DNA from 2 places in the Cytobacillus sp. ABV4_503 genome. Region 1 is predicted to be linked to the other one. Evidence: predicted binding sites of a transcription regulator. Region 1 holds the regulator's gene; the other holds the start of a gene.

Region 1 (5,179 bases):
GGAACTGAAACATCTAAGTACCCGGAGGAAGAGAAAGCAAACGCGATTCCCTGAGTAGCGGCGAGCGAAACGGGATTAGCCCAAACCAAGAGGCTTGCCTCTTGGGGTTGTAGGACACTCTACACGGAGTTACAAAGGAACGAGGTAAATGAACAGGTCTGGAAAGGCCGGCCAGAGAAGGTAAAAGCCCTGTAGTTGAAACTTCGTTCCCTCCAGAGTGGATCCTGAGTACGGCGGGACACGAGAAATCCCGTCGGAAGCAGGGAGGACCATCTCCCAAGGCTAAATACTCCCTAGTGACCGATAGTGAACCAGTACCGTGAGGGAAAGGTGAAAAGCACCCCGGAAGGGGAGTGAAAGAGATCCTGAAACCGTGTGCCTACAAGTAGTTAGAGCCCGTTAATGGGTGATAGCGTGCCTTTTGTAGAATGAACCGGCGAGTTACGATTACATGCGAGGTTAAGTTGAAGAGACGGAGCCGCAGCGAAAGCGAGTCTGAATAGGGCGAATGAGTATGTGGTCGTAGACCCGAAACCAGGTGATCTACCCATGTCCAGGGTGAAGTCCAGGTAACACTGGATGGAGGCCCGAACCCACGCACGTTGAAAAGTGCGGGGATGAGGTGTGGGTAGCGGAGAAATTCCAATCGAACTTGGAGATAGCTGGTTCTCTCCGAAATAGCTTTAGGGCTAGCCTCATGTAGTAAGAGTCTTGGAGGTAGAGCACTGTTTGGACTAGGGGCCCCCATCGGGTTACCGAATTCAGACAAACTCCGAATGCCAAAGACTTATCCATGGGAGTCAGACTGCGAGTGATAAGATCCGTAGTCAAGAGGGAAACAGCCCAGACCACCAGCTAAGGTCCCAAAGTATACGTTAAGTGGAAAAGGATGTGGAGTTGCTTAGACAACCAGGATGTTGGCTTAGAAGCAGCCACCATTTAAAGAGTGCGTAATAGCTCACTGGTCGAGTGACTCCGCGCCGAAAATGTACCGGGGCTAAACGTATCACCGAAGCTGTGGATTGACATCTTCCGATGTCAGTGGTAGGAGAGCGTTCTAAGGGCGTTGAAGCCAGACCGCAAGGACTGGTGGAGCGCTTAGAAGTGAGAATGCCGGTATGAGTAGCGAAAGATGGGTGAGAATCCCATCCACCGAATGCCTAAGGTTTCCTGAGGAAGGCTCGTCCGCTCAGGGTTAGTCGGGACCTAAGCCGAGGCTGAAAAGCGTAGGCGATGGACAACAGGTTGATATTCCTGTACCACCTCTTTACCGTTTGAGCAATGGGGGGACGCAGGAGGATAGGGTAAGCGCGCTGCTGGATTAGCGCGTCCAAGCAGTTAGGCCGGTAACGAGGCAAATCCCGTTACCACACAGGCTGAGCTGTGACGGCGAGGGAAATTTAGTACCGAAGTTCCTGATTCCACACTGCCAAGAAAAGCCTCTAGCGAGGGAAAAGGTGCCCGTACCGCAAACCGACACAGGTAGGCGAGGAGAGAATCCTAAGGTGAGCGAGAGAACTCTCGTTAAGGAACTCGGCAAAATGACCCCGTAACTTCGGGAGAAGGGGTGCTCATTAGGGTGCATAGCCCTGATGAGCCGCAGTGAATAGGCCCAGGCGACTGTTTAGCAAAAACACAGGTCTCTGCGAAGCCGCAAGGCGAAGTATAGGGGCTGACGCCTGCCCGGTGCTGGAAGGTTAAGAGGAGAGGTTAGCGCAAGCGAAGCTTTGAATCGAAGCCCCAGTAAACGGCGGCCGTAACTATAACGGTCCTAAGGTAGCGAAATTCCTTGTCGGGTAAGTTCCGACCCGCACGAAAGGCGTAACGATCTGGGCACTGTCTCAACGAGAGACTCGGTGAAATTATAGTACCTGTGAAGATGCAGGTTACCCGCGACAGGACGGAAAGACCCCGTGGAGCTTTACTGTAGCCTGATATTGAATTTTGGTACAGCTTGTACAGGATAGGTAGGAGCCTGAGAAGCCGGAGCGCCAGCTTCGGTGGAGGCGTCGGTGGGATACTACCCTGGCTGTATTGAAATTCTAACCCGCGCCCCTGATCGGGGCGGGAGACAGTGTCAGGTGGGCAGTTTGACTGGGGCGGTCGCCTCCTAAAAAGTAACGGAGGCGCCCAAAGGTTCCCTCAGAATGGTTGGAAATCATTCGCAGAGTGTAAAGGCACAAGGGAGCTTGACTGCGAGACCTACAAGTCGAGCAGGGACGAAAGTCGGGCTTAGTGATCCGGTGGTTCCGCATGGAAGGGCCATCGCTCAACGGATAAAAGCTACCCCGGGGATAACAGGCTTATCTCCCCCAAGAGTCCACATCGACGGGGAGGTTTGGCACCTCGATGTCGGCTCATCGCATCCTGGGGCTGTAGTCGGTCCCAAGGGTTGGGCTGTTCGCCCATTAAAGCGGTACGCGAGCTGGGTTCAGAACGTCGTGAGACAGTTCGGTCCCTATCCGTCGTGGGCGCAGGAAATTTGAGAGGAGCTGTCCTTAGTACGAGAGGACCGGGATGGACGCACCGCTGGTGTACCAGTTGTCTTGCCAAAGGCATCGCTGGGTAGCTATGTGCGGAAGGGATAAGTGCTGAAAGCATCTAAGCATGAAGCCCCCCTCGAGATGAGATTTCCCATAGCGTCAAGCTAGTAAGATCCCTGAAAGATGATCAGGTTGATAGGTCAGAGGTGGAAGCGTGGCGACATGTGGAGCTGACTGATACTAATCGATCGAGGACTTAACCAAGTCATTGGTGAATACTCGGCAAATGCTTCTTCATACATTATCTAGTTTTGAGGGAACGAAGTTTCTTCAACCAAATAGTCCGGTGGCGATAGCGAGAAGGTCACACCCGTTCCCATACCGAACACGGAAGTTAAGCTTCTCAGCGCCGATGGTAGTTGGGGGCTGTCCCCCTGTGAGAGTAGGACGCTGCCGGGCATATGAAAGAGCACCTGATGGGTGCTCTTTTTTGTATGTCTGGAGATTTATTGAATACAAATTTCTTATTTGGACTCTGCTTTTTAGTGGGAAATTGAGCTAAATGTGAGTTTACTTCATAAAGCTCAATTCATGCTAGATAAAAGTATCGCTAACTGCATCGCAGCTTCATAGAATCCAGAATCAGGGCATTCAGCAGGTTCATTCAGCCATTCTGCAGGATTCCATCTCTCTATTCCGACCGAACATCAAGCCAGGACAGCTAACCATATCATCTGTCCATCTGGCAATCAAGCGCAGCACACTTCCCAGCCTCTAAAAAAACTTCTCCCAACCAAGCACAAACCCGCCCATTCAAAAATATATTGTTATCGACATTAACTTCCATTTTCAGGTTTGGGAAGTCAAAAAATGGGGGAAAATTATTAATACCCGCCAATTGCAAGAAATTACATAAATCATGTATAATTAATGTCAAATATAGTCAAAGTCAGATAGGGGGAGGCCTGGTGAGGAATATATCCGACATAATTGAAAATTATCTAAAACAGGTTTTAGAGAAGAGCGAAAGGGAAATCGTGGAAATTAAAAGAAGTGAAATTGCTGATAAGTTCCAATGTGTTCCTTCTCAGATCAATTATGTGATCAACACCCGTTTTACGATTGAGAAAGGATATGCAGTAGAAAGTAAGCGGGGAGGCGGGGGCTTCATTCGGATTATGAAAGTCCAGTCCTATGACCATGCTGATTTAATTGACCAGTTAATTTCATTGGTGCAGAGCAGGATTGCCCAGAGCAGTGCAGAGAATGTCATTTACCGTCTGGTAGAAGAAGAGATAATAACACATAGGGAAGCTAAAATTATGCTTAGTGTTATAGACCGTTCTGTCCTGTATATTGATCTTCCATTCAGGGATGAGCTGAGGGCAAGAATGCTTAAGGCAATGTTAACCACTTTGAAATATAAATAGTAGGGAGCTGGGGAGGTGAAGTCATGATTTGTCAGGAATGTAACCAAAGGCCAGCCACGCTGCATTTTACGAAGGTTGTAAATGGCGAGAAAGAAGAGTTTCATCTTTGCGAGAAATGCTCACAGGAAAAAGGTGAAATGTTTATGCTGGGCAGCGGGTCTGGTTTTTCAATAAATAACTTGCTCGCTGGCCTTCTGAATATTCAGCCTGCCTTTCAGGAATCGGGCCAGGATCCTTTTCAGCAGGAGAAAGTCCTGCAGTGTGAGCAATGTTCCTTGACCTTTCAGCAGTTTATAAAAGTAGGCCGTTTTGGGTGCGCCAACTGCTATGAGACTTTTAAAGATCAATTGAACCCAATTCTTAGAAGGCTTCACAGCGGGAATTCCTCACACAGCGGAAAAATTCCTGCACGAATCGGGGGAACCATTCACCTGCGGAGGAATATTGATGATTTAAAAAATAATTTAAAAGAAATGATTTCAAAAGAAGAGTTTGAAAGAGCGGCAGAATTGAGGGACGAAATAAGGAAACTGGAAAAGCAGCTCAATGCCGATCAAAAGGGAGGGGAGTAAGCTTGTCGCTGGAACGTTTCATGAATCAAGCTATTAGCTCCTGGATGAGTGCGGAAGGTCCTGATTCCGATATTGTTTTAAGTTCGCGAATCAGGCTCGCCCGCAATATGAAGCAATATAAATTCCCTACTGTATTTTCAAATGAAGAAGCAGAAGCGGTCATTGAAAAAATAAAGGCGAGGGTGGAGCATTCTTCATTTTCAAAACTTGGGGAAATGGAGCTTTTATTAATGGATCGCCTTCAGCCTCTTCAAAAAAGAGTGCTGATGGAAAAGCATCTGGTCAGTCCCCATCTTGCTGAGAATTCAACTCATGGTGCCTGCCTTCTTTCTGAAAATGAAGAAGTCAGCATCATGATTAATGAAGAAGACCATATAAGGATTCAATGCTTATTTCCGGGATTTCAGCTTACTGAAGCCTTAAGTATGGCAAATGAAATTGATGATTGGCTGGAGGAAGAAGCCGACTATGCATTTGATGAACATATTGGCTTTTTAACAAGCTGCCCCACAAATGTAGGAACAGGGCTAAGGGCATCTGTTATGATGCATTTGCCTGGCCTTGTTCTCACACAGCAAATGAACAGAATTATTCCGGCAATTAACCAGCTTGGGTTAGTTGTTAGAGGAATTTACGGGGAAGGCAGCGAAGCTTTAGGTAATATCTTTCAAGTTTCAAACCAGATCACTCTCGG
Region 2 (5,179 bases), on a different contig from region 1:
CATCAAGGCTCTCAATAAGGTGCTCAATCACTCTTTGTTCGTCCTTGTTTAATTTCAAATGAAGCTGCGATCTCAAATATTCATCCAGCATCATCGTCTTACCGCAGCCAATCTGCTCAATCCAGTTTATTTTATCCTTTTCCACTTTTGTTCTAGTCAGTTTGACACGGTCATAACGGGGATCCATTGTCTGGACATGTCCGGACTCAACTTTTAAAAGGGGATTTTCAAGCGCTTTGCTTTCCAGGAATTCAGAGAGCTCCTGTGTGCTGTATTGCAGAAGGGCAATCGCCTGCGTCAGCTCCTGTGTCATTGTTAATTTCATTGTCTGCTGCTGCCATAACCCAGCTTTCAAATTCATCATACATTCCCCCTGTCCCCATTTTACAATATTCCCGGTAAATGTTGTATGGAAATATGTTGGCAAATGCCATTCGCACCGGCACTTCTCCATCTTTCTGAATACTTCACAATATGCATGGCAGAGGGAAAAATATTCATTTTTTATGGTGAAAACTGCGGATTTTAAGGATTTTTTTGAAATTCAGGTTTAAATTCAGGAAGTTTTTTTGATTTATGTGCGGATAGAGGAAATTTATTTGCGGATAAAGCCAATTTACTTGCGGATAAAATTTTTTATGTGCGTATAGGCCGGATTTATTTGCGGATAGCGTAAAAAGTAAAAACTCCCTGTCCATATCAGACAAGGAGTTTTGGCAGCGCCCTCGGCAGGAATCGAACCCACATCTTAAGAACCGGAATCTCACGTGCTATCCGTTGCACCACGAGGGCAAATATTTTATTAGGTGGCTGACCAAGCGCTCAGCCGCTACGATAACTAATTATATGATATGTTTATTCACTTTGCAAGCCTCCTTTTAGTTTTAAAAGTTAGAACAATGGGTATCATGGAATGAGATAGTGCAGCACAGAAAAAAGTGTCGAACGAATCAAACACGATTTCCATGCGATTCGTTTGACCTTAATTGACCATCAGTGTATCATTATAATACATAGGAGTTAAAAAATTTTCTTTACTTGGAAGAACATGCTTGTTCATCTTGTATGTTGACCTTATCTTGAAGGAGGAATTGGAAAATGAACTTAATCCCTACAGTTATTGAACAAACAAACCGCGGGGAGCGCGCTTATGATATCTACTCCCGCCTTTTAAAAGACCGCATCATTATGCTGGGAAGCGCAATCGATGATAATGTGGCAAATTCAATTGTTGCCCAGCTTTTATTCCTTGAAGCAGAAAATCCTGAAAAAGACATTTCCATTTACATTAATAGCCCGGGTGGAAGCATTACGGCAGGTATGGCTATTTATGATACGATGCAATTCATCAAGCCGAAGGTACAAACCATTTGTATTGGTATGGCAGCATCCATGGGTGCGTTCCTTCTTGCTGCTGGTGAGAAAGGCAAGCGTTTTGCCCTTCCAAACAGTGAAGTCATGATTCATCAGCCGCTGGGCGGAGCTCAGGGACAGGCGACTGAAATCGAAATCGCTGCAAAGCGCATTCTTTTCCTTCGTGAAAAATTAAACACAATTCTTTCAGAGCGCACTGGACAGCCTCTTGAAGTCATTGCGAGAGACACTGACCGCGATAACTTTATGACAGCTGAAAGAGCTCTTGAATACGGTTTGGTTGACCAAATCATTACTAGAAACTCTTTGGATGAGAAGAAAGATAAATAATAAGCATAAAAAAACAACTCGCATCTTCCCGATGCGAGTTGTTTTAGTTTTCCTTTTGAATATAGTTCGCAAGTGCCTCAAGGGCTTCGTTTTCATCGTTTCCTTCGGCCTTGAGGGTAATGACTGATCCTGAGCTTACAGCCAGACTCATCAAACCCATTATGCTTTTCGCATTTACCTTCTTTCCGTCCTTCTCCAGAAAAATATCGGATGAGAACCGATTGGCCTCCTGTACGAACAATGCCGCCGGACGTGCCTGTAATCCTGTTTTCAGCTTAACTTCAACCTGTTTTTCCGCCATTGTACATCTCCTCCCTGCTGATCCCTCTGTCAGTGAGCATCTATAGTGTCGCCTGACCGAAGTTTCTCAGCAATTTCATCTATTTTTCTTAATCTGTGATTAATACCCGATTTACTGATATTTCCTCCTGAAACCATTTCCCCAAGTTCTTTTAAAGTGACATCCTGGTAAGCTACACGCAATTCTGCAATTTCCCTCAGTTTGTCAGGCAGAACCTGAAGTCCTACAGTTTGATCGATGAACCGGATATTTTCCACCTGACGCAAGGCCGCTCCGATTGTTTTGTTTAAGTTCGCTGTTTCACAATTTACGAGTCGATTGACCGAATTTCGCATATCTCGGACAATCCGGATATCTTCAAATCGGAGCAGAGCAGCGTGTGCGCCAATAATATTTAGGAACTCCGTTATTTTTTCGGCTTCCTTTAAATAAGTGATATAGCCTTTTTTACGTTCAAGCGTTTTGCTGTTCAGCCCGAACGAATTCATCAGTTCACAAAGGGAGTCATTATGCTCCTTGTAAAGCGAAGAGATCTCAAGATGATAGGAGGAGGTCTCCGGATTATTAACAGATCCCCCGGCAAGGAATGCACCGCGCAGATAAGAACGCTTACAGCATTTCTTTTTTATAAGCTCATTGGAGATATCGTGTGTAAATACGAATCCCTCGCTTAAAATTTCCAGATCATCAAGAATCATGCTGGCCTGTTCGGTTAGCCTGACAATATAAACATTGTTCTTTTTCAGCCGCATTTTTTTCCGGACCAGAAGCTCAACCTGAACGTTGTAATTCCTTTTAATCAGTGTGTAAATCCTTCTTGCGATTGCTGCATTTTCCGTCTGAATATCCACAATCAGTTTCCGGCTGGAAAAAGAAAGTGAACCATTCATCCTGATCAGGGCGGACAATTCCGCTTTGCCGCAGCAGTCTTTTATTTCCAGGTTCGTCAATTCCTTTTTCGTTTCCGAAGCGAAAGACATCCCTTCACCCCCTATCCGCAAAAGCGCTAAGCCAGTGGCATATAAAAAGATATTCTTCACTGAGCAAACGTATGCACAGTTTATTTTTTACCGGCAAAAGCCCTTTCACACCTATATATTACGCGTTAAAACGCCTATTGGTTTCATGTAAAAGCAAATTATAAAGCATCTGGGCAACTTCTTTTGTATCATGGCGAATGATGCCGCCTTCGTGGCTGACAATTTCACCGTGCATGATTTCAAGGCCCAGTTCGGTAAGAGCACCTGTATCATACACAACAGGCTTTGCCATTTCTTCGCTGTACCGCTCCTGAATATGGGGAGGGATTTCTTCATTGTTTACCAGAATGGTATTGATAAAAGCACTTCCCATATGATCATACAGTGCTTTTACATGATCGCTTGCTGTATAATCGAGCGTCTCTCCTGCCTGTGTCATTAAATTGCATATATATACCTTTTTCGCTTTCGAATGGCAGACTTCACGTCCCAGCCTGGGGACAAGCAGGTTTGGAAGAATACTGGTATATAAACTGCCAGGCCCGATGATAATCATATCAGCCTGTCTGATAGCCTGCAGTGATTCAGGCAGGGCTTTAATATTTTTTGGGGTTAAAAATACCCGCTTTATTTTTTTACCGGAATAGGGTATTTTTGATTCTCCCGATACTATGGTCCCGTCTTCCATTTCAGCATGAAGGACCACGCTCTGGTTAGCAGCCGGCAACACCTTGCCCCTTACGTTTAACACCTTGCTCATTTCCTGAATCGCATGAACAAAGTTTCCGGTAATCGAGGTCATTGCCGCGAGAATTAAATTGCCAAGCGAATGCCCGGATAACTCATTGGATGTCGCAAAGCGGTGCTGGAACATCTCCTCAATGAGCGGCTCCACATCTGAAAGAGCTGCCAGCACATTGCGGATATCACCGGGCGGCGGAATATGAAGATCATTTCTCAATCTTCCGGAACTGCCGCCATCATCGGCAACTGTCACAATGGCAGTTATATCAACAGGGTATTGTTTCAATCCCCTTAAGAGGACAGGAAGCCCTGTTCCTCCTCCGATGATGACGATTCTTGGCTGTCGGTTCATTTGATGTTTTCCTTTCTCCTCTCGATGTCACGGTGAGTGATTGCCGTATGGTAATCCTTGCTGTAAAAGTCAGCGATATATTCTGTCAGCGCCACCGAACGATGCTGGCCTCCCGTACAGCCGATTGCAACGACCAATTGAGCTTTCCCTTCCCGTTTATAATGCGGAAGCATAAAGCTCAGCAGATCCGTAACCTTTTCGAGAAATTTACTAGTTTCCGTCCATTTCAGCACATAGCTGGATACTTCTTCATCCAAACCTGTCTTCGGCCTCATATGTTCAATATAATGCGGATTCGGAAGGAATCGGACATCGAATACCAGGTCGGCATCAATTGGAATTCCATGCTTAAAGCCAAAAGACATGACGTTAACCGTAAATATTGTTTTTTTATTCAATGAGAATTCCGTTAGAATTTTCTCGCGCAATTCCCTCGGCTTCATTTGCGATGTGTTATAAATAAGCTGGGCCCTGCCTTTTAATTCTTCAAGCAGCTCCCGTTCAAGCTTTATGCCTTCAAGAGGCAATCCTGATGGTGCAAGGGGATGGAATCGTCTTGTTTCTTTATATCTTCTGACGAGTGTAGAATCATCTGCATCAAGATATAAAATTTGCGGGGTGACCCAGGATGTTTCGGATAATTCATCCAGCGCTTTAAATAAGTGGTCAAAGAACTCACGGCCGCGCAAATCCATCACCAATGCGACCTTATTCATTTTATTCCCTGATTCCTTCATAAGTTCAAGGAATTTCGGCAGCAGCGTCGGCGGCAAATTATCTACACAGAAGAAGCCAAGATCTTCAAAGCTTTGGATGGCTACTGTTTTCCCTGCCCCTGACATTCCCGTAATAATCACCATTTGAGTATCATTAACTGCACCCGTACTCATTTATAATTTCCCCCTGTTTCTGTCAAATTCAGCTTGGATCCAGCCTGTAACTAAGCAGTTCAAAATCTGGCGTATACGTAAACGTTCCATAAATCATGCCCTGGCCATGAATCATATACTCCAAAATATGTGAATCTCCGGCAGCCATCGGCAGATTCTTAATCTCTGAAAACGGATGCCAGCGAAGCTTGCCTTCCTCTGATTCATC

The links. The regulator CtsR, encoded in region 1, represses protease genes until heat stress. The targets are predictions, from matches to a motif close to ATGGTCAATAAAGGTCAAACA.
Region 2: a site for CtsR is predicted at 974-994, ahead of clpP (ATP-dependent Clp endopeptidase proteolytic subunit ClpP). Genes of this name have one in related genera too.

Annotation. Positions count from the first base shown of each region.
Region 1 is NZ_JBSWTH010000002.1:120,977-126,155, forward strand. It holds rRNA gene ACXAD1_RS25630 (23S ribosomal RNA) at 1-2,747, shown strand, start outside; rRNA gene rrf (5S ribosomal RNA) at 2,826-2,942, shown strand; gene ACXAD1_RS25640 (CtsR family transcriptional regulator) at 3,452-3,913, shown strand; gene ACXAD1_RS25645 (UvrB/UvrC motif-containing protein) at 3,937-4,485, shown strand; gene ACXAD1_RS25650 (protein arginine kinase) at 4,488-5,179, shown strand, end outside.
Region 2 is NZ_JBSWTH010000001.1:4,229,059-4,234,237, forward strand. It holds gene rpoN (RNA polymerase factor sigma-54) at 1-361, opposite strand, end outside; tRNA gene ACXAD1_RS21320 (tRNA-Arg) at 721-792, opposite strand; gene clpP (ATP-dependent Clp endopeptidase proteolytic subunit ClpP) at 1,099-1,704, shown strand; gene ACXAD1_RS21330 (HPr family phosphocarrier protein) at 1,748-2,005, opposite strand; gene whiA (DNA-binding protein WhiA) at 2,035-2,985, opposite strand; gene ACXAD1_RS21340 (gluconeogenesis factor YvcK family protein) at 3,104-4,081, opposite strand; gene rapZ (RNase adapter RapZ) at 4,078-4,971, opposite strand; gene ACXAD1_RS21350 (8-oxo-dGTP diphosphatase) at 5,000-5,179, opposite strand, start outside.